DNA from 3 places in the Yersinia enterocolitica subsp. enterocolitica genome. Region 3 is predicted to be linked to each of the others. Evidence: predicted binding sites of a transcription regulator. Region 3 holds the regulator's gene; each other region holds the start of a gene.

Region 1 (7,658 bases), 190 kb from region 3:
GACCAAGGCGAGCTGAAAGCGCGCTATGACAAAATCCATATGTTTGATGTAGATATCCAAGATGTCCACGGTCGTTATCGTGAGTCTGATACCTATCAGCCGGGTGAACACCTTACTGTGGTTGATACACCGGTAGGTCGCCTTGGCATGACGGTTTGTTATGATTTACGTTTCCCTGGCCTGTTCCAGGCTTTACGGGCGCAGGGAGCCGAGATTATTTCAGTCCCGGCGGCCTTTACTAAAGTGACCGGTGAAGCTCATTGGGAGATTTTATTGCGCGCCCGGGCAATTGAAAACCAGTGCGTAATACTGGCAGCGGCACAGGTGGGGCGTCATGGCGCGACTCGCCGTACCTGGGGCCACACCATGGCTGTCGATGCCTGGGGTAAAATCATTGGGCAGAATCCAGATGCGGTTTCAGCCTTAAAAGTCAAAATCGAAACCACAGGTTTGAAAACTATTCGTAACCAGATGCCGGTATTACAGCACAATCGCTTTGCGTCATCGCTGGTACCGCGATTATCTGATTCAAAACAATCATCTAAATAAGAGTGAAAACTATGAGCCTCTCGTTTGTCAGTGAGCAGTTACTCGCTGCTAACAAGCTGAACCATCAGGACTTGTTCTCAGTATTGGGGCAGTTGGCTGAACGCCGCCTCGATTATGCTGACCTGTATTTCCAGTCCAGCTATCACGAGGCCTGGGTGTTGGAAGACAGCATCATCAAAGATGGCTCTTACAATATTGATCAGGGTGTCGGCGTGCGCGCGGTCAGCGGTGAAAAGACCGGTTTTGCTTATGCAGACCAAATCACCCTGAATGCTTTACAGCAAAGCGCTCATGCCGCGCGCAGTATTGTGCGCGATACTGGCAACGGTAAAGTGCATACCTTGGGCGAGATTCGCCATCAGGCGCTCTATCCGCTGCTCGATCCGCTGCAAAGTCTGTCGCGCGAAGACAAAATCGCTTTACTGCATCGCGTAGATAAGGTCGCGCGTGCTGCTGATAAACGGGTGCAGGAAGTGAGCGCCAGCCTGACTGGCGTATATGAGCAAATCCTGGTCGCGGCCACCGACGGTACACTGGCGGCAGATGTGCGCCCACTGGTGCGCCTGTCAGTCAGCGTATTAGTGGAAGAAAACGGCAAACGTGAACGCGGTGCCAGCGGTGGTGGTGGTCGTTTCGGCTATGACTACTTCCTGGAAACGGTTGATGGTGAAGTGCGTGCCGATAACTTTGCTAATGAAGCGGTGCGCATGGCGCTGGTGAATCTGTCCGCTATCGCCGCACCTGCTGGTGCCATGCCGGTGGTGCTGGGCGCAGGCTGGCCAGGTGTGTTGTTGCACGAAGCGGTCGGTCATGGCTTGGAAGGTGATTTCAACCGTCGTGGCAGCTCAGTATTCAGCGGGCAAATGGGTAAGCTGGTGGCCTCAGAGCTGTGTACCGTGGTGGATGATGGCACCATGCAAGGCCGTCGCGGCTCATTAGCTATCGACGATGAAGGGGTGCCGGGTCAATATAACGTGCTGATTGAAAACGGTATTCTGAAAGGCTATATGCAGGATAAGCTGAATGCGCGCCTGATGGGGGTTGCGCCGACCGGTAACGGCCGCCGTGAATCCTATGCTCATCTGCCGATGCCGCGTATGACTAACACTTATATGTTAGCGGGTAAATCAACACCGGAAGATATTATTGCCAGTGTGGAATATGGCCTGTATGCCCCTAACTTTGGTGGCGGTCAGGTGGATATCACCTCCGGCAAGTTTGTATTCTCAACCTCAGAAGCCTATTTAATCGAAAAAGGCAAAATCACCCGCGCGGTGAAAGGGGCCACTTTGATTGGCTCCGGCATTGAAGCCATGCAGCAGATTTCGATGGTTGGTAACGATCTGGCGCTGGATAAAGGCGTCGGTGTCTGCGGCAAAGAAGGTCAAAGCCTGCCAGTTGGTGTCGGTCAACCTACTTTGAAGCTGGATAATCTGACGGTGGGTGGTACGGCGTAAGGTTTGTTAGATAACACCGTATTTTGGGTGCTCAGTTCAGTACCAAATTGAGTGCCCAATAACGGATGTATTTATCTATAACCCTGATATACCTCTGCGACTCGTTTAAAGTATTCAGTTAAATAATCTATACAGACCTGGACTTTGAGCGGCATTTTATCTTTCTCGGTATATAGTGCATATACCGGTCGTGGGTCAGAATGGTATTTTTTGAATAGCACTTCCACTTCACCACGCTTTATTTCTTCAATAACCCACATTAATGGTGCATAGGCGATACCGGCCCCCGCTTTAAGCCAACGAATCATGGTTTGCGAGTCGTTAGTCACAAAACGTCCCTGCGGTGATATCTGAGTTGTAATACCCTCAGGTGCGATTAATTCAAAATTGCTATCTGGCCGTACACTGTATTCCAGCCAGGAGAAGTTCGTCATATCACTGGGTTTTTCCGGTGTGCCATGTTGCGCTAAATAACTTTTGGCCGCGCAGACTACCATCGGCATAGAACCAAGGCGGCGCGAGAATAGCCCTGAATCTTGTAACGCGCCTACACGAATCACCACATCTAAACCGTCGGCAATCAAGTCCGGTGCCGGTATGCCGGTCACCAGATTGACGGAAAGCCCGGGATATTCTTTCAACATCTCAGCCGTCATGGTCGCCAGCACGTTTTGTGCCATAGTTGAAGAACAACCGATTCGTAGTGTGCCGGTCGGGGTATTGTTAAACGCATACAATTGCTCATGCACTTCCTGCACTTCCTGCAACATGCGCCGACAGCCCTGATAATAAATCCGGCCCGCTTCCGTCAAACCAATACGCCGGGTGCTGCGGTTAAGCAGCTTCACATTTAACTCGGATTCTAGTTTTGACACCGTTTGGCTTATCGAAGACACACTCATTGCCAACTGTCGTGCCGCGCCGGTAAAGGATCCGCACTCGACGACTTTGGCAAAGACTGACATCCGTTTTAATCTTTCCATGGTTCACTCTGTGTTGATTGTTAACTCTGGCTTAAAAGTGATTTAGATCACACATTGTAGATAACTTGATAATAAGCAGGCTAATATACTGCTGTCGGGAGAAAAGTCCGAAGTTTGAAAGCCGCGTAGCCGAAGTGTTACCTCGCCTCGTCCAGGTTGCAGTCATACTGAACAATCAAGTTTAACCTATAAGTCAGTCTTATGGCTGGTGCTTTTGGCCGTGATCGCTGTGGTTGGATGTGTTGCAACTGAGTATCAGATTATTCACCCGGGCGTATTCACCGACACCCTATAATAGAAAGGATTTAAAGAATGAGTTTGCTTCCGGTGATGGTTATTTTCGGTCTCTCTTTTCCACCGATATTTCTTGAACTGATTCTCTCGCTGGCACTTTTTTTCGTTCTGCGCCGTGTGTTGCAGCCCACTGGTATTTATGAGTTTGTCTGGCATCCGGCGCTGTTTAATACCGCGCTGTATGGTTGTCTTTTTTATTTAATATCTCGTCTTTTTTCCTGAGGTCGCCGTGAGTACTTTTTCATTAAAAATAATCCGCATCGGCATCACCTTGTTGGTGGTTTTACTGGCTGTTATCGCCATTTTCAAAGTCTGGGCCTTTTACACTGAATCGCCGTGGACCCGTGATGCAAAATTTACCGCCGATGTGGTTGCTATTGCCCCCGACGTCAGCGGGTTAATCACCGATGTGCCGGTGAAAGACAACCAACTGGTGCAGAAAGGCCAGATCCTGTTTGTGATTGACCAGCCGCGCTATCAACAAGCGTTGGCTGAAGCCGAAGCTGATGTGGCCTATTACCAAACACTGGCCGCCGAGAAACAGCGGGAATCTGGCAGACGCCAACGTCTGGGGATTCAGGCAATGTCACAAGAAGAGATAGACCAGTCCAACAACGTATTACAAACCGTGCGTCATCAATTGGCGAAAGCTGTCGCGGTGCGCGATTTAGCCAAACTTGATCTGGAGCGCACCACCGTGCGTGCTCCCGCCGAAGGGTGGGTGACAAACCTGAATGTTCACGCCGGAGAGTTTATTAACCGTGGTGCAACGGCGGTGGCCTTGGTGAAAAAAGATACGTTCTATATTTTAGCCTATCTGGAAGAGACCAAGCTGGAAGGGGTTAAGCCGGGACATCGGGCGGAAATCACGCCGCTGGGCAGCAACCGCATTCTGCATGGCACTGTTGATAGTATCTCTGCGGGGGTCACCAATAGCAGCAGCAGTGCGGATAGCAAAGGGTTGGCGACCATTGATAATAACCTGGAATGGGTGCGGCTGGCACAGCGTGTGCCGGTAAAGATCCGTTTGGATAGCGAAGATCAGCAGCATTCGTATCCGGCAGGTACTACCGCGACAGTGGTTATTACTGGCTCAACGGATCGCGACCCTAATCAGGCATCACCTATTGTGAAATTAATGCATCGTCTGCGCGAGTTTGGCTAACATGACCAGCCCGACTTTTATCCGCCTGCGCTTTGCTTTTAAGCTCAGTTTCGCCATTGTGGCGGCACTGTTTCTGGGCTTTCATCTGCAATTGGAAACACCGCGCTGGTCGGTATTGACGGCGGCAATTGTGGCCGCTGGCCCGGCTTTTGCCGCCGGTGGCGAACCGTTTTCTGGTGCAATCCGTCATCGTGGCTGGTTGCGTATCATCGGGACATTCATCGGTTGTATTGGCGGCCTGATTATAATTGTTCTGACCATCAGAGCGCCGGTCTTGACCTTGATGCTGTGCTGTTTGTGGGCAGGGGTGTGTACCTGGATCTCCTCACTGGTGCGCGTCGAAAACTCCTATGCCTTTGGTTTAGCAGGTTATACCGCGCTTATCATCATTGTGACAACCGGTGAAACCCCGCTATTGACCCCTCAGTTTGCTGTTGAGCGCTGTAGTGAGATTGTGCTGGGGATCGTCTGTGCAGTGATGGCTGATCTGCTGTTTTCGCCGCGATCAATCAAGCAGGATATCGATCGGCTGGTGGATAAGGTGTTGGTGGATCAATATCGGCTGCTACAACTGTGTATTCGCCCGGCGGAAAAAACCGATATTGATCGTGCCTGGAATGATTTAGTCAAAAATACCACTGCACTCAATGGGATGCGTAGCTATCTGATGATGGAATCCTCTCGTTGGCAGCGCTGTAATCGCCGTTTACAGGTCTTACATACCGAGTCATTAACACTTATCACCCAGGCGTGTGAAACCTATCTGGTACTCGCCAATCACCCTGATATTTTAACCGCTGAACTGAAAGCTATGTTGAGTGAACCAGCACCAACACCGGCTGAAATTCATCAACGGATGAAAACGCTGCGCCAGTTTATTGCTGTCAGCCACAGTGAGGCTATCCCTCATACCATCAGCAGTTGGGTGGGGGCGGCAACTCGCTATTTATTACTGGCAAAAGGGATCCATACCAATAGCAGTATCAGCCGGGTAGAGGAAGGGATTCTGGCCGGTGTGGTGCCGGTGAAACATGTCTCAGCCGAAGGCCATCATGCAATGATTAACGGCCTGCGTACCGGTGTGGCAACAGCAATTGGTGGGTTATTCTGGTTATGGACCGGCTGGACATCCGGTGCGGGTTGTATGGTGATGATTGCGGTGGTGACGTCGCTGGCGATGCGAACCCCTAATCCTCGCATGGTGGCGATAGACTTCCTGTTGGGGGTGATAATGGCGCTGCCCATTGGGGCACTGTACTTTATGTTTATCATCCCCGCTACGCAGCAGAGTATGCTGTTGCTGTGTATCAGCCTGGGGTTGTTAGCATTTATTATTGGTATCGAAGTGCAAAAACGGCGCTTGGGATCACTCGGGACGCTAGCCAGCACCATCAATATTATGGTGTTGAGCAACCCGATGGAATTTAATGTCAGCTTGTTCCTCGACAGCGCATTAGGCCAAATCGTCGGTTGCTTCGTCTCCCTGATTGTTTTGTTGCTAATCCGCGATAATGCCAAAGACAGAACCGGTAGAACCTTATTAAACCGCTTTGTTTACAGCGCAGTATCAGCCCTAACCACCAATAAAGCACGCCGCAATGAAAACCATTTACCGGCGCTATATCAGCAATTGAATCAACTTTTGATGATGTTCCCCGGTGATATAGACAAGTATCGGTTGGCATTAACCCTGATAATTGCCCATCAGCGGCTCAATAAAACCGAAGTTCCAGTGAATGCCGAGTTGAGTGCTTTCCATAAGCAAATTCGTTACACCGCTGATCGCGTTATCAATGCGAAAAACTCCCAGAAACGGCGCTATTACTTCGCGAGATTATTGCAGGAATTAGACCAATATCAGCAAAAATTAGTGGATTATCAATCGCCCGATGCTGTTACTCGTCCGGTAAAACGGTTGGCTGATATGCTGCACAAGTATCAGAGTGCACTGATATAGAGATAGGTTGAAATGGGCTAAGCTGTTCCCTGTGCTTTTTCAAAGGCTATACTGAAGCTGGAACCATCCTTCCTCGCCCTCCATTGATGGGGGGCATCATTTCCCGCAGGAGGTCGACAAGATGTCAGCACATAATCCATCAGACAACCCATCACGCAATCCATTACAACCTCAGCAACACAGCGACGGTGTTTATCATATCGGCTACTTCGTTGGCGGCACCTGGCATCAGGCGCAGGATACTTTCGAGGTCCGCAATCCTGCCACCGGTGAATTGGTGGCAAAAGTGGCTAAATCCGGTAAACATGAAACCGAGGCCGCGATTAAAGCCGCCAGTAAAGCCTTTCCTGCCTGGCGCAAAACCCCGGCAAAACAGCGCGCAGAAATTTTACAGCGCTGGTATTTGTTGATAATGGAACATCAACAGTCATTGGCCGAGATAATGGTTTCTGAGCAAGGTAAACCATTGAAAGAAGCATTAGGTGAGGTTGCTTATGCCGCCAGCTTTATTCAATGGTTTAGCGAGCAGGCTAAGCGCGCCAATGGCGAAATCATTCCGCCAGCCAAAGAAGGTGCCCGCATTCTGGCGACCCGTGAACCGGTCGGTGTGGTTGCAGCTATCACGCCGTGGAACTTCCCGCTGGCGATGCTCACCCGCAAACTTGGGCCAGCACTGGCGGCAGGTTGTACCGGCCTGATTAAACCGGCCAATAACACACCGTTATCCGCCTTTGCTTTACTGGCATTGGCTGAGCAGGCGGGGGTACCTGCAGGGGTGCTCAATGGTGTTGCCGGTGATACCCATGCTATCAGCGATGCCATCATGGCCAGCCCTGAAGTGCGCAAAATCTCCTTTACCGGTTCGACCGAAGTGGGTAAAACCTTGATGCGTAACGCCGCCGCGACCATGAAGAAAATCTCCATGGAGTTAGGTGGGAATGCACCTTATATCGTATTTGATGATGCCGATTTAGATGCTGCTATCGCGGGAGCCATGGCCTGTAAATTCCGCAATGCCGGGCAAGTGTGTGTTTGCGTCAATCGCTTCTATATTCAGGATAGTGTTTACGACGAGTTTGTTACCCGCCTGGCCGCTGAGGTTAAAAAACTGAAAGTCGGCAATGGCATGGATAAAGACGTCAACATGGGGCCGCTGATTAACCTGGCCGGTCTGGAGAAAGTGGAAGACCACGTCAAAGATGCGCTTGAGAAAGGTGGGCGATTATTGGCCGGTGGCCGTCGCCACGCCTTGG
Region 2 (7,658 bases), 250 kb from region 3:
CGCTGAATGTTTCTACTGTCACAGCCAGAATATCGGTACTGCCTGCTTCTGATGGCGGCACAATGCGGTCTACCGCAGAATCAACAAACCCAACATGTTGCTCAACCCATGCCTGCTCACTTTCTGGCAAGGCAGCAAAAACCTGCTGCTTCAACTGGCTGGTGCCACGCACCATATTCTCACAAGCAATAATATTCAGTGGGCGGGTATTACCTTGTTGATGACGGGTAACCAAACCTTGTGCCACTGTGCCTGCGATGCGGGCCAGAATTTGTGGGCCAACCGCGGTGGTGACCATATCCGCTTGTGCAATCAGTTCCACCACTTCCGGGCTACCACTGTTGACGGCGCTAACATTCTTCACTTCTTCAACACGGGCTTGCTCACCCACCACATTGACCTGATAACTCTTACGCTTATTCAGCTCATCCAATAGCGGCTGATTAACATCTGCGAAGGTCAGTTGTGCACCGGCATCAGCAAGAAGTTTACCAATGAAGCCCCGGCCAATGTTACCTGCGCCAAAATGTAATGCTTTCATATTCGTTACCTTTAACTGTGTGGCTGTGAAAGGGCCGCGTACTCCCCACGGCCCTATACTCGTCATACTTCAAGCTGCATGTGCGTTGGCTGCTCTCTCCATCCCGAATCATTGACTCAAGTCAACTCATCGGGATTTATTCGCTTGCCGCCTTCCTGCAACTCGAATTATTTAGAGTATGTTCAGTTATGACTGGGTGACTTTTTCCACTCAGTGACTTTTTACCGTCAAGCTATTTTTTTCCGCCCAATAAATCCAACACTTCTTGTACGCTGGTCGTTTTGCTTAAGCGCTCAATGACAGAGTCATCGTCCAGCGCGTTGGTCAGGCTAGTAATGACATGAATGTGCTCATTGTTACGGGCAGCAATACCAATCACCAAGCGAGCCACTTCGTCTTCTTCATCGCCAAAGCGCACACCTTCAGGGTATTGGCAGAACACCACCCCGGTCTTCAGTACACGATCTTTAGCTTCAATGGTGCCATGTGGCACGGCGATAGATTCGCCCAGATAAGTGGAAGTCAGTTTCTCACGTTCCAGCATCGCTTCAACATATTCAGGCTCAACATAGCCGCCTTTCACCAACTGCTCACCGGCAAAGCGGATAGCCTGTTCTTTGGTTGTCGCATGTTGGTTCAGGAAAACGTTCTCCGCACCCAGTTTGAATAGATTGGCCTCTGATGGCTCAAAGCTATCATCCAGTTTCTCAATCACTTTCTGGACAGTTTCTGCACTGCTGCTGGCTTCAACCAGACGAGCCGTCAGGTTGGTATACAACTGACTGTCGAGGAAGTTGGTCAACGAAATATGCTGTGCCTGCGGCGCATGACGCATGGCGCGCTCGGTCAAATCACGGTGAGTGATCACCAAATCTACATCTTCCGGCAAGTTGTTAATGGCGCAGTTGGTCACAGAGATGTGCTTCAAACCGGCATCCAATACTTTCTTACGCAATACACCGGCACCCATCGCACTGGAACCCATACCGGCATCACAAGCGACGATAATTTTACGCACTGTGCTCAAGTCGCCCGCAGCAGCGGCTGCATTGGCTGCTTGTGCGCCTTTAGATTGCGCTTTCATGTCTTGCATACGACGAGTGGCATCTTCCAGGCTGTCTTCTTCGTCGTCTTTGACTTTAGAGGTTTTCAGCAGGATGGCGGAGACCACGAAGGACACGGCAAATGCAGCAGCAACCGCGGCAATGTTGGCAAAGTAAGCACCTTTAGGTGTCATTGCCAATACCGCCAGGATAGAACCAGGAGAAGCCGGTGATACCAGACCGCCGTTCAACACAGTCAGAGTGAACACACCTGTCATGCCGCCCAGAATTACCGCCAGCAATAAGCGTGGGTTCATCAGAACGTATGGGAAATAGATTTCGTGGATACCACCGAAGAAGTGGATGATAGCCGCGCCGCCAGCAGATTGCTTGGCGTTACCTCTGCCGAAGAACATGTACGCCATCAACACCCCCATACCTGGGCCTGGGTTAGCTTCGATCAGGAAGAAGATAGACTTACCGGTTTCAGTCGCCTGTTGGATACCCAAAGGAGAGAAGATACCGTGGTTAATCGCATTATTCAGGAACAGGATTTTGGCCGGTTCGACGAAGATAGACGTTAGTGGCAGCAGGTTAAGCTGCACCATGATATGCACGCCTTTCGCCAACACTTGGGATAACACTTCTACCAATGGGCCAATTGCCATGAAGGCCAAGATAGCCAACAGCATACCGATGATACCGGCTGAGAAGTTGTTAACCAGCATCTCAAAGCCGCTTTTGATTTTACCTTCAACCCAGCGGTCAAAGTGTTTGATTGCCCAGCCACCCAGTGGGCCGACAATCATTGCACCGAGGAACATTGGCATATCCGCACCAACGATAACCCCCATAGTAGTGATGGCGCCAACCACGCCGCCGCGATCTCCACCCACCAAACGGCCACCGGTAAAACCGATCAGCAATGGCAGCAGGTAGGTGATCATCGGGCCAACCAGTTTGGCTAGTGTCTCATTCGGCAGCCAACCCGTTGGAATAAACAGTGCGGTGATAATACCCCAGGCGATAAATGCGCCGATGTTGGGCATAACCATATTACTGAGGAATCGGCCAAAATTTTGAATTCTGACCTTTGCGTCTGGTGAAAACATAAAACACCCCTATTGGTACGCGCTAACAATAAGAGCGCGATATAATTGTTTTGTTGAGGCAGTTCTGCAAAACCCGCCGGTGTTATCGAATACAAACACGCTGTATGCAAAACAAACTCTAGCATGCTCTTTTACTCACGCGTAGCTCACCTATTTTATGTGACACAAATCACACAAAAGCACCCACTACAGGGGGCAATTTAGTGATTAAGATCACACTATTTGGGTGTAATAAAGCCACGGGGGATAATTTTTAAGCTAAAAATGACCATTATAGTGATTTAAATCACATTTTTATAATGGTCATTTGTTTTGAAAATGTGATGTTAATCACAAGTTATTTTTGTTCGCGGAAGCAGGATGAGACATTCATCCACCCAATACATCGATATTGAACCACCGCCAGATAAATGTGTAATAAAACAACAGGAGGAGGGAGGCACACGATTGGAGCGGGTTTCGGTTGATATTCGATTTGTTTTCATTGCTGGCTTTGCCGCCTCAACCGAGCAGGAGGGCAAGCCGGCCCTCCTGCACCTGCGGCTTGCGCGAAATATTGCCCTACGGGTAAACCGTCTACGTCTTTCGGGCTGACGAGCCAGCGCGATTCGCTCCTGCTCAAGCGCGCTTTTCGCGGCCGTCCATGGCCGCTCACTCGGCCCTCCATCCTTGTCGGCAATATTTCTGATTGCGCTCAAGGTCAAAAGAGAAAATCAAAACCATAGTCTTTAGGTTTTGAAGTTTAAAAGCACATTTGAGCCGCCGAGTGAAGAATGTAGCAAGGGGAATCCGGCATGGACGCCGGATTTAGGCGTCACGCGGAAGGACCCGCGTAAAGCCGTCCCGCCAGCGTAATGATGAATCGAGGGCACCCACGCAGTGGGCAGGTGATTCGTGCGCAAGCGCGGGGTTCCAAGGGGGTCACGCGCTTGTGACCCCTTTGGCGGTTGAGGCTACGGAGACAAGTTAATCACTGAACTCATGTCAACCGAACCGATCACCAAATCAGCCAAAACCATCACTGCATGACACTCATTACACTCTTCTGTGCTGCCATCATCGCCGGATACTTGGCGACCAGATTAGCCATCATCGCGTTATATTGTGCCGCTTGTTGTGCAGTTTGGAATTGAACCCCACCATTATTGAAAGTGACTTGAGTCCCCTGCTGTTGCAAGAAATCCCCAACCTGGGCCAGATCCTGCACAAAGGCAGAAACCACTGGAACCGCCGGAATCAACACATTGGTCGGCTGAGTGACCACATTATCAAAGACTTTATTAAACACCACTTTCAAGTCGTCTGGCTGCTTCAATGCTGCCACAGCACTATCCGCCTGTGTTTTGGCTGTGCGAATTTGCTGCACTAACAGATTTAAAGCACCCGCTGACTGCTGCAATGCATCACGTTTATTGAGGTAATCCTGAGCGACACGAATCTCATTGATTTGTGCGATAGCGGGCGTCAGGCTGGCATCCACAGACTTACTGAGTTGCTGGGAAAAAGTGACTAAAATCGCATAATCGCTGACATAAGGGCCAAACTTCTGCTTTTGATCTTCACTCAGCGTTGGCAGTTTCATCCCACTGCGCATCACCGTGTTTTGCAAATAATCAATAAAAGCCTTACGTTGTTCTGGTTCTTTATCCCCACAGGCAGTTAATTGGAACACTACCAATAACGCCAGCAATGGCGCTAACCAACGTGAATATCGGGCCGTATTCAGTGCAAAAGTCATGTGAAACTACTCCTATGATAAGTACTTATTTTCACAACATCCTATTCTTATCACCCAACTCCAGTATTAAGAATAGCTAAGGGGAGCGATATACCCTTCTTACTTGAGGTTGCAGGGGTGTTCGCCGCTCTCACTTACCCGAATCACTTACTTGAGTAAGCTCATCGGGATTCGCTCGTTTGCAGCCTACCTGCAACACCAAATTCTTTGGGTAACTACGCTCCCCTATTGCCAAGCAAGAACAGGATTACTGCAACAGAGAAATATCAGCAACCTGCAAGAACAACTCACGCAGTTTACTCAACAATGTCAGTCGGTTAACCCGCACGGCATCATCTTCATCCATCACCATTACGCTTTCAAAGAACTCATCAACCGTTTCCCGCAGCGCCGCCAGTTCAACCAGTGCTTCCTGGTATTGACCTGCCGCAAACACCGGTTCGAGCTTATCGCGCAACACCACCAGATGTGTTGCCAGCTTCAACTCTGCCGGTTCTTTTAACACAGAAGCACGAACGTGGTCATTCAGCTTATCAGTGGATTTCGCCAAAATATTCGACACACGTTTGTTCGCTGCAGCCAGTGCCGCAGCCGCGTCCAATGTGCGGAAATAAGTTACCGCTTTTACCCGAGCATCAAAATCAGCTGGACGGGTTGGGCGGCGGGCCAATACCGCCTGAATGGTATCAACGCTATGACCTTCATCCTGATACCAGGCACGGAAGCGGCCCAGCATAAACTCAATCACTTCATCGACCACTTTGGTGTTGGTCAGCTTGCTACCATACAGGCGCACGGCCTCTTCGGTCAGCGTTTGCAGATCCAGCGGCAAATTCTTCTCAACGATAATACGCAATACACCTAGTGCAGCGCGGCGCAGAGCAAATGGGTCTTTATCGCCTTTCGGATGTTGACCGATACCGAAAATACCCGCCAAGGTGTCCATTTTATCGGCAATAGCCAATGCGCAAGCCACCGGATTTGACGGCAAATCATCACCGGCAAAACGTGGCTGATATTGCTCATTCAGCGCGACCGCAACATCTTCAGCTTCACCGTCGTGACGAGCATAGTGCATCCCCATCACACCTTGGGTATCAGTGAATTCGAATACCATATTGGTCATCAGATCGCACTTGGACAGCAAACCGGCACGAGTGGCATGATTAACATCGGCACCAATCTGGGCGGCAACCCACCCGGCCAGCGCCTGAATACGATCAGTCTTATCGCGCAGGGTGCCCAATTGCTGTTGGAACAGCACGGTTTCCAGGCGTGGCAAATTGTCTTCCAGGCGTTTTTTACGGTCAGTTTTAAAGAAGAACTCCGCATCCGCCAGACGTGGGCGCACCACTTTCTCGTTACCCGAGATAATCTGTTGAGGATCTTTCGATTCGATGTTGGCAACAAAAATGAAGTTGGGCAGCAAGTTACCCGCAGTGTCGTAAACTGGGAAATACTTCTGGTCACCCTTCATGGTGTACACCAGTGCTTCCGCTGGAACTGCCAGGAATTTCTCTTCAAATTTGGCGGTCAACACCACCGGCCATTCAACCAGCGACGCCACTTCTTCCAGCAAACTTTCACTCAGATCAGCAACACCGCCAATCTTCTGTGCGGCTAATTCTGCATCACGCTTAATGATAGCTTTGCGTAATTCATAATCAGCGATAACTTTACCGCGTTCCTGCAAGACTTGCGGGTATTGATCGGCATTATCGAGCGTAAACTCAGGTTCCCCCATAAAGCGGTGACCGCGAATAATACGATCTGAATCGATACCTAATACCGTGCCAGGAATGACTTCGGAACCTAACAGCATAGTCACGGTATGAACCGGGCGAACGAATTGGGTGTCTTTATCACCCCATCGCATCAGCTTAGGAATAGGCAGTTTGCTCAGTGCGGTATTGACCATCCCCGCCAGCAACAACTGCGCTGATTGACCTTTGACATGCGCGCGATACAGCAGCCATTCGCCTTTATCGGTAACCAAACGCTCTGCCTGATCAACAGTAATACCACAGCCGCGCGCCCAACCCTCAGCCGCTTTGCTTGGTTTACCTTCAGCATCAAATGCTTGCGCGATTGCCGGGCCACGTTTTTCGACTTCACGATCAGCCTGAGTCGCACTTAAATTAGTGACTTTTAACGCCAAACGGCGCGGTGCGGCATACCAAATAACCTCACCGTAAAGCAAGTTGGCGTTATTGAGCTCAGCCGTAAAATTGGCAGCAAAAGATTCGGCCAGAGAACGAAGAGCCTTCGGCGGCAACTCTTCCGTGCCGATTTCCACCAGGAAAGTCTGTTGAGTCATGACAGCCTCTTAGTTCTGATTCTTTTTGCACATAGGGAAGCCCAATGCCTCGCGGGAAGCATAATAAGCCTCGGCGACAGCTTTGGTCAGCGTACGAATGCGCAGAATATAACGCTGACGCTCAGTCACCGAGATGGCTTTACGGGCGTCTAGCAGGTTAAAGGTGTGGCCCGCTTTCAGAATACGTTCGTAAGCCGGCAGCGGCAGTGGGACTTCCAACGCCAGCAGTGACTGGGCCTCTTTCTCATATTGCTCGAAGCAGGAGAACAGGAAGTCCACATCGGCGTATTCAAAGTTATAGGTGGATTGCTCCACTTCATTTTGATGATAAATATCGCCGTAGGTGGTTGTACCCAGTGGGCCGTCACACCAAATCAGGTCATAAACGCTATCTACGCCCTGGATGTACATTGCCAAACGTTCCAGACCATAAGTTATTTCGCCGGTGACCGGTTTACATTCCAAACCGCCCACTTGCTGGAAGTAAGTGAACTGCGTCACTTCCATGCCGTTTAGCCACACTTCCCAGCCCAGACCCCAGGCACCCAGCGTTGGGTTCTCCCAGTTATCTTCGACAAAGCGAATGTCGTGAATCAGCGGGTCCAGACCCAGCTCTTTCAATGAACCTAAATAGAGTTCCTGAATGTTGTCTGGTGAAGGTTTGATAATGACCTGGAACTGATAATAGTGTTGCAGGCGATTGGGGTTCTCACCGTAGCGACCATCGGTCGGGCGGCGTGAAGGTTGTACATAAGCGGCAGCGATTGGCTCTGGGCCAAGTGCACGCAGGCAGGTCATTGGGTGGGAGGTACCCGCGCCGACTTCCATGTCCAGTGGTTGAACAATGGTGCAGCCTTGGCGCGCCCAATAGTCCTGTAACGTCAGGATCAGGCCCTGAAAGGTCTTG
Region 3 (7,658 bases):
CTCTGGGGGCAATGCAGGGAAATCCAGTGATAGTCGGCTAAAGTTATCAGTGTCGCGCTTGACATGTAAATCGCCACTGGCGCTACGAAAACAGATATCGTGCAAACCGGGGTTAACCACGTTGAACATCACATGTGCCGCCGCCAGGGTGCCGTGGCCGCATAAATCCACTTCACGCTCTGGGGTAAACCAACGGATTGCCGATTTATCCCCTTCGTCCCAGACAAAGCTGGTTTCCGGCAAATTGATTTCCGCAGCGATACTTTGCATCTGTGCTGTCGACAGCGGTTTTTTCAGTAAATACACTCCAGCAGGGTTACCGGATAACCCTGTGCCGATAAACGCATCCACATGAAAATAGTTATAAGCCATTGATTAACCCCATGGTTAATACTCTAAATAATTCGAGTTGCAGGAAGGCGGCAACTGAGTAAGTCCCCAGGAGCTTACTCAGGTAAGTGACTGGGGTAAGCGAAAGCAGCCAACGCACATGCAGCTTGAAGTATGACGAGTATGATCAATGCCAAATAAGCAGCACACAGGCCGCCGTCAGCAAGCCCATTGCAATATTAAAGGTAAACCATGCCCGGCGACTGCGTAACAGACGGCCGATCAATGCTCCAAAACCCAGCCAAATGATACCGGCCACCAGATTCACCATAAACATGCCAAGACTGATCATTAAGATCGAATGATTATAGGCCGCCCCTGCCATGCTGAAGCTGGCAACTGACCCTAATCCCATCAACCAGGCTTTTGGGTTAAGGAACTGCAATAACCACCCTTGATACAAACGCAGCGGTTTTGGTGGAACAACATTGGTTTCTAATTTTTCATAGGCCGAAGTGGCAATTTTCCATGCCAGCCATAGCAGATAAAGACTACCCAGGATTTTCAGAACTAAGTGCAAGGAGGGGTAAATCAGAATCAGGCCACCGACACCAAACGCCACCAGCAATAGCATGCTTTGCATGCCTAACATAATGCCTAACATCAACCAGATAGATCGCATAAAACCAAAATTGGCCCCAGCTGAAGTTAACAGCATATTGTTTGGGCCGGGGGTGATAGCGGCAACCCAGAGAAAACCTACCATTGAAAGAAATAAACTCAGTTCCATGAGACGGGTGCCTCTCACCCAAAATGATGCGCGATATACCCATGAAGCTAACAGTGTGCTATTGATCACACAAGAGCAACGACATGATTTCCATTCACAATATGCATGAAATATTTCGCCCGCTGGCCGGTGCCAGCAATCCACATCTGCAAACGCTGCTGCCACGGCTGGTCAGGCGGAGGGTGCAACTGCAACCTTTTTGGCAACGGCTGGAATTGCCCGATGGGGATTTTGTCGATCTGGCCTGGAGTGAAAACCCCGAGCTGGCACGGGATAAACCCAGAGTGGTGCTATTCCACGGGCTGGAAGGGAATTTTTACAGCCCCTATGCCCACGGTTTGCTGCGCGCCTGGCAAGACAAAGGGTGGCTGGGTGTGGTGATGCATTTTCGCGGATGCAGTGGCGAGCCAAATCGTAAGTCACGCATTTATCACTCCGGTGAAACAGAAGATGCGCGCTTTTTTCTGCGTTGGTTGCGGGAATGCTATGGTCAGGTGCCCACTGCAGCGGTTGGTGTCTCTTTGGGCGGCAATATGCTGGCGCTCTATTTGGCTGAGCAAGGGCAAGAGAGCTTATTAGAGGCAGCCGTGGTGGTTTCTGCACCACTGATGCTGGAGCCTTGCGCCAACCGCATGGAACAAGGTTTCTCGCGTGTCTATCAGCGCTATTTGTTAAATCAACTCAAATTGAATGCCACCCGCAAGCTATTGTATTACCCCGATAGCCTGCCTTTAGATCTGCCTCAACTGAAAGGCCTGCGGCGAATCAAAGAGTTTGATGATGTCATCACGGCGAGAATACATGGCTTCAATGATGCACTGGATTACTATCGCCGTTGCAGCGCTTTACCGCTATTGCCGCAAATTACAACGCCACTGCTTATCATTCATGCCAAAGATGACCCGTTTATGACCGCTGAAGTTATCCCGAATCTACACCAGTTACCGGACAATATTGATTATCAGCTCACTGAGCACGGCGGCCACGTCGGTTTTGTCAGTGGCTCGTTAAAACATCCACAAATGTGGTTGGAACAACGTATTCCAGCCTGGCTTTCCCCTTATTTGGAGCAACAATCATGATAATCCCCTGGCAGCAAGTCGACAGCGAAACGCTGGATAATCTGCTGGAGGCCTTTGTATTACGTGAAGGCACGGATTACGGCGAACATGAGCGCTCATTGGAGCAAAAAGTCGAAGACGTACGCCGTCAATTAGTCAGTGGTGAGGCGGTATTAGTTTGGTCAGAGCTACACGAAACCATCAATATCATGCCACGCGGCGCCTTTCGGGCCGGAGCAGAAGAGCTGCCATAACCCATGCGTTGTTACCCTATCCTCTAAGTAAAATCAGGGTGACAAGCTGGGCACTTTGCCCTAAAAATAACCATTAACAAGAAAAAACAGACCGTTTAAGCCCGCCCACTGAGGATCTAACCCCATGGAGTTACAGCTAATATGTCAATTAAACATCCGGTTATAGCCGTCACCGGCTCAAGTGGCGCAGGGACAACCACCACCAGTCTGGCGTTTCGCAAAATTTTTCAGCAATTGAATATCCGTGCAGCGCAAATTGAAGGTGACAGCTTCCATCGCTATACCCGTCCTGAAATGGATACCGTCATCCGTAAGGCACGGGATCAAGGCCGACATATTAGCTATTTTGGCCCAGAAGCCAATGACTTTGGTCAGTTAGAAGAGAGTGTGTCGCAATACGGCGAGCATGGAACTGGGCGCTCACGTAAGTATCTCCATACCTATGATGAAGCCGTGCCCTATAACCAGATCCCAGGCACATTCACCCCTTGGGAGGCGCTGCCGGAACCCACTGATGTGCTGTTTTATGAAGGGCTGCACGGCGGGGTCGTGACCGAACATCATGATGTCGCAAAACATGTCGACTTGCTGGTCGGCGTGGTACCGATAGTCAACCTGGAGTGGATTCAGAAATTAGTCCGCGATACCGGGGAGCGCGGCCATTCCCGTGAAGCGGTGATGGATTCCGTGGTGCGGTCCATGGATGACTACATTAACTACATTACGCCACAGTTCTCACGCACCCATATTAACTTCCAACGCGTTCCGACGGTTGATACCTCTAATCCATTTGCCGCCAAAGCCATTCCGTCACTGGATGAAAGTTTTGTCGTCATTCACTTCAGAGGTTTGGATCAAATCGATTTCCCTTACTTGCTCGCAATGTTGCAAGGGTCGTTTATTTCCAATATCAATACATTGGTGGTACCCGGCGGGAAGATGGGGCTGGCAATGGAGCTGATTATGGCGCCGTTGGTGCAGCAACTACTGGAAGGCAAAAAAATAGGCTAATCTCCTTCGTCCTTGGCGTTGCAGTAAAGCAATTGTTGGAAAGAAAAAATAATTTGATGCTATCCCAACCCAAAGTAGTTGGGGCTGCAGGTAGGCGGCAAGCGAACTCATCCCGATGAGCTTACATAAGTAAGTGATTCGGGTGAGCGAGCGCAGCTAACAACCCTGCAGCTTCAAGTACGAAGGGTTTGCTTAGGCGATGTCACGGATTTCAAAACTGTGGGTAATAGTCGCCGCTTTCCCCAACATTAAAGAAACCGAGCAATACTTCTCAGCCGAAAGCTCAACCGCACGCTCAACGATTTTATCCGTCAAACCTTTGCCGCTGACAATAAAATGCAGGTTAATTTGCGTAAACAGGCGCGGTGCTTCTTCCCGGCGCTGCGAGGTTAATGTCACTTCGCAATCGCGCACATCGTTACGCCCTTTCTGTAAGATAGAAACGACATCAATTGCACTACAGCCACCGGCCGACATTAACAACATTTCCATCGGACTGGGGGCTTTGTCTCCAGCATTCCCATCCATTAAAACTTGATGACCTGAAGCGGACTCACCTAAAAATGTTAGCCCTTCAACCCACTTTACACGTGCCTGCATAACTCTTGCTCCCGGTTAAATTTTCCGATTCAGACTACCCTTTCATTTACAAACTGGCAATGTAACCCGATGTTCATCATGCTGAAGCGATACAACACAAGACACTAGCCTCATCCTGTGCTACAAACAGAACCGAAAGTATTGTTTTTAGAATTAAATAGGGTAGCTTCTCAATACTCAGTGAAGGGTTTCTATCCGGTACCTATCTTGGCTATACCTTTCGGCAGTTGAGCAAATTAATATGCTAAGAGAAAGTGTATTTTATAAGCACGCCGTACAGGGAACTCTGAGCCCTGTTAAGTTAGGCAGCGATAACAACAGAGGATAACAGCGAATGGTTCTCGGCAAGCCACAAACAGACCCGACTCTCGAATGGTTCCTGTCTCATTGCCATATCCACAAATATCCATCGAAGAGTACGCTAATTCACCAAGGTGAAAAGGCCGAAACACTTTACTACATCGTGAAAGGCTCCGTTGCGGTGCTGATCAAAGATGAAGAAGGTAAAGAGATGATTCTCTCCTATCTCAACCAGGGAGATTTCATCGGCGAACTTGGATTATTTGAAGAAGGCCAAGAACGTAGTGCCTGGGTCAGAGCAAAAACTGCCTGTGAAGTGGCTGAAATTTCTTACAAAAAATTCCGCCAGTTAATTCAGGTCAATCCAGATATCTTGATGCGCCTGTCTTCACAAATGGCGAATCGCTTACAGATAACATCTGAGAAAGTGGGTAACCTTGCTTTCCTTGATGTGACTGGACGCATTGCACAAACGCTGCTTAATCTGGCAAAACAACCTGATGCCATGACCCACCCAGATGGGATGCAGATAAAGATTACCCGCCAGGAAATTGGTCAAATAGTTGGCTGCTCCCGCGAAACTGTGGGGCGGATACTAAAAATGCTGGAAGATCAAAATCTGATCTCCGCACACGGTAAAACGATTGTCGTTTACGGCACCCGTTAATTCCCTATAAACCGGTGCTGCTACTTCGGCACCGGTTTTCTTTTGTGTGATTAATAAATTTCTGGGGCCTACATGAAATGGCAACGGCTTATTTATCATCCTGAAGTTAATTATGCGCTCCGCCAAACACTGGTTCTCTGCTTACCGGCGGCATTGGGGTTTGCCGTGGGGGAATTGCGGCTGGGGTTGATGTTCTCCCTGATACCCGCCTGCTGTAATATTGCTTCGCTCGATACTCCCCATCAACATTTCTTCCGGCGGCTGATTGTCGGCGGGACACTCTTTACCTTCAGTAGTTTTCTGACTCAACAATTACTGCTGTGGGATATCCCATTACCGGTGGTGATGCTTGGTCTCGCATTAACGTTGGGGGTAAGTGGTGCTATCAGCCAGCTCAACGGCCGGTTGCTCCCGGCAGCGTTGATCGCCGCTATTTTTAGTCTCAGCATGGTAGGCCGTGCGCCTATTTGGCAAGCGCCATTGATGTGTGCCGTGGGGACTCTCTGGTACGGGGTATTTACCTGGCTATGGTTTCGGTTATGTAAAGACCAGCCCATCCGTGAGCCACTGAGCCAGCTTTATCATCTGTTGGCCGATTATTGCGATGCTGCCTACTCTTTGCTTGGTCAGCACCAGGATGCGGAAAAAGCGATGCCAGCCCTGCTGGATAGGCAGCAAGGTATTATGGATAAAATTAACCAACTTTATCAACAGTTTAATCTACTACCCAATGCCACCAAAAAAGAGCAAAAGCGGCTACTGATACTCTTTCAGATGGCGCTTGATTTGCAGGAACATATCACTGCGGCGATGAATCAGTCAGAAAAGGCGCAAGAGCTGATAGAGCAGAGTTCAATAGAAGCCATCCTTGAACGTAATGTGCAGATTATCTCAACACAAATGCGCACCATCGCCGATAATATTCTCTATCACCACCGCGCGAAGACCCATTTCAGTGCCGGTGATGCGCTGGTCGAGCTGGAAGAGGTTGCCCAGCAACATCCTGATAATCCGGTGGCACAATTCTGCTATTACCATATCAGCCACATTACCCAGATCCTGAGCGATCAGCGCCCGCAATATGACCGCGATTTGATGTCAAGCCAACTATCTCAACCATTCTGGCCAGCGCTTGTTGGCTATCTATCATTTAAATCCAGCGCATTACGTGATGCAGGCCGCATGGGCGTAACGCTGGCAGCGGGCAGTTATATTGGTAGCCTGATCCATCTGCCTAAACCTTATTGGATTTTACTCACCATCATGTTGGTGACGCAAAACGGCTATAACGCCACTAAAATTCGGATTCACCACCGAGCCTTGGGCACTCTGATTGGGCTGTTACTCGCCGCGGCCCTGCTGCATTTTCAAATGCCGGAAGGGACTACGCTGAGCATTATGTTGCTCATCACATTGATAGCCTATCTGGTTCAGCGCAAAAACTATGGCTGGTCAGTCATCTTTAGAACCATCACTACAGTGTATATCTTGCAATTATTGACCGGAGAGGGCGCCGACTTTTTAGTTCCACGATTGCTGGATACCTTAATCGGCTGTGCATTGGCCTTCGCCAGCGCACTATGGCTGTGGCCACAGTGGCAAAGCGGTTTGCTGCGAAAGAATGCGCATCAAGCATTGGAGAGTTATCAGAAGATCCTGCGCATCCTACTGAAACCTAATCCAGATATCGGGCAACTCTCCTATGAACGCATTCAGGTGAACAAAGCCAGCAATGCGGTCCTGAGCTCACTGAATCAGGCCATGCAAGAACCCGGATTTAACTCAAAATATTTGGCCGACATGCGCCTATGGGCTACTCATAGCGAGCTTATTGTTGGGCATATCAATGAGATGACCATCCTGACTCGCGCTTACCCATTGGAAGAATCACCGCTAGAATCAGATAAACGCCACATTCAGCTGACTGTTAAATTGGCGGAAGAATATTTACAGCTTTGTGAGATGGCGATTCAGCAATGCCAGCAACGATTGGAATCGGATAACAGTGAGGGGAATAACGATTTTGTGCAAATGCCAGACATCGATCCTGATACACAAATATCTGAATCGGAACGCAATTTACGGCGTATCTTGTCACATCTCAGTGTAATGCATACCGTTTCATCTCTGGCATGGCAACAACAGCCGCACCACGGTATTTGGCGTCGGCGCAAGTTGCACAGCAAAGCGTAAAAATAAAGAGGCCAAAAAGCCTCAGACTGCTGACAAACTCCAACGACTCGATCTTGCAAGGTGAGGACAGGTAGAAGAGTAAAGCGTCCGCGCCACGGATGGCGCGGGTCGAGCCATCAGGGACGATTTTACGGCGTCTTTACGATCTGCCTGTTTTCACCGATACGGGCACTTTGTCATTAACCTCAGGCCAAAAAGCCTCTTCATAATGCAAAGTTACCCTTGCACCAGGCTGGCAATAACATGTTCCAAACGCGCCATACCTTGCTGGATATCTTCTTGCTCAATCACCAGCGAAGGCGCTAAGCGCAATACATCTGGCCCGGCATTGAGGATCATCAAACCATTCGCTGCCGCGGCAGTCAGGAACTCCCGTGCACGACCATGATATTGCGGTGCTAATTCAGCGCCAATCAATAACCCCATGCCGCGAATATCACTGAACACATGAT

What was found. Region 3 encodes CRP, which controls carbon source genes, mostly activating them, when cyclic AMP is high. Its sites were predicted from a motif close to ATGTGANNNNNNTCACAT; they were not measured.
Positions count from the first base shown of each region.
Region 1: a site for CRP is predicted at 3,025-3,042, ahead of aaeR (HTH-type transcriptional activator AaeR). Genes of this name have one in related genera too.
Region 2: a site for CRP is predicted at 2,854-2,871, ahead of FGL26_RS15485 (PTS mannitol transporter subunit IICBA). Genes of this name have one in related genera too.

Region 1 is NZ_LR590469.1:2,808,231-2,815,888, reverse strand. It holds gene nit1 (deaminated glutathione amidase) at 1-549, shown strand, start outside; gene tldD (metalloprotease TldD) at 561-2,006, shown strand; gene aaeR (HTH-type transcriptional activator AaeR) at 2,078-2,989, opposite strand; gene aaeX (p-hydroxybenzoic acid efflux pump operon protein AaeX) at 3,302-3,505, shown strand; gene aaeA (p-hydroxybenzoic acid efflux pump subunit AaeA) at 3,513-4,448, shown strand; gene aaeB (p-hydroxybenzoic acid efflux pump subunit AaeB) at 4,450-6,405, shown strand; gene FGL26_RS13385 (NAD-dependent succinate-semialdehyde dehydrogenase) at 6,527-7,658, shown strand, end outside.
Region 2 is NZ_LR590469.1:3,250,563-3,258,220, forward strand. It holds gene FGL26_RS15480 (mannitol-1-phosphate 5-dehydrogenase) at 1-541, opposite strand, end outside; gene FGL26_RS15485 (PTS mannitol transporter subunit IICBA) at 774-2,696, opposite strand; gene FGL26_RS15495 (DUF3053 domain-containing protein) at 3,715-4,434, opposite strand; gene glyS (glycine--tRNA ligase subunit beta) at 4,682-6,751, opposite strand; gene glyQ (glycine--tRNA ligase subunit alpha) at 6,761-7,658, opposite strand, start outside.
Region 3 is NZ_LR590469.1:3,002,527-3,010,184, forward strand. It holds gene FGL26_RS14460 (PhzF family phenazine biosynthesis protein) at 1-372, opposite strand, end outside; gene FGL26_RS14465 (LysE family translocator) at 518-1,120, opposite strand; gene FGL26_RS14470 (hydrolase) at 1,222-2,202, shown strand; gene FGL26_RS14475 (YheU family protein) at 2,199-2,435, shown strand; gene FGL26_RS14480 (phosphoribulokinase) at 2,577-3,446, shown strand; gene FGL26_RS14485 (OsmC family protein) at 3,639-4,046, opposite strand; gene crp (cAMP-activated global transcriptional regulator CRP) at 4,381-5,013, shown strand; gene FGL26_RS14495 (YccS/YhfK family putative transporter) at 5,086-7,206, shown strand; gene argD (bifunctional acetylornithine/succinyldiaminopimelate transaminase) at 7,423-7,658, opposite strand, start outside.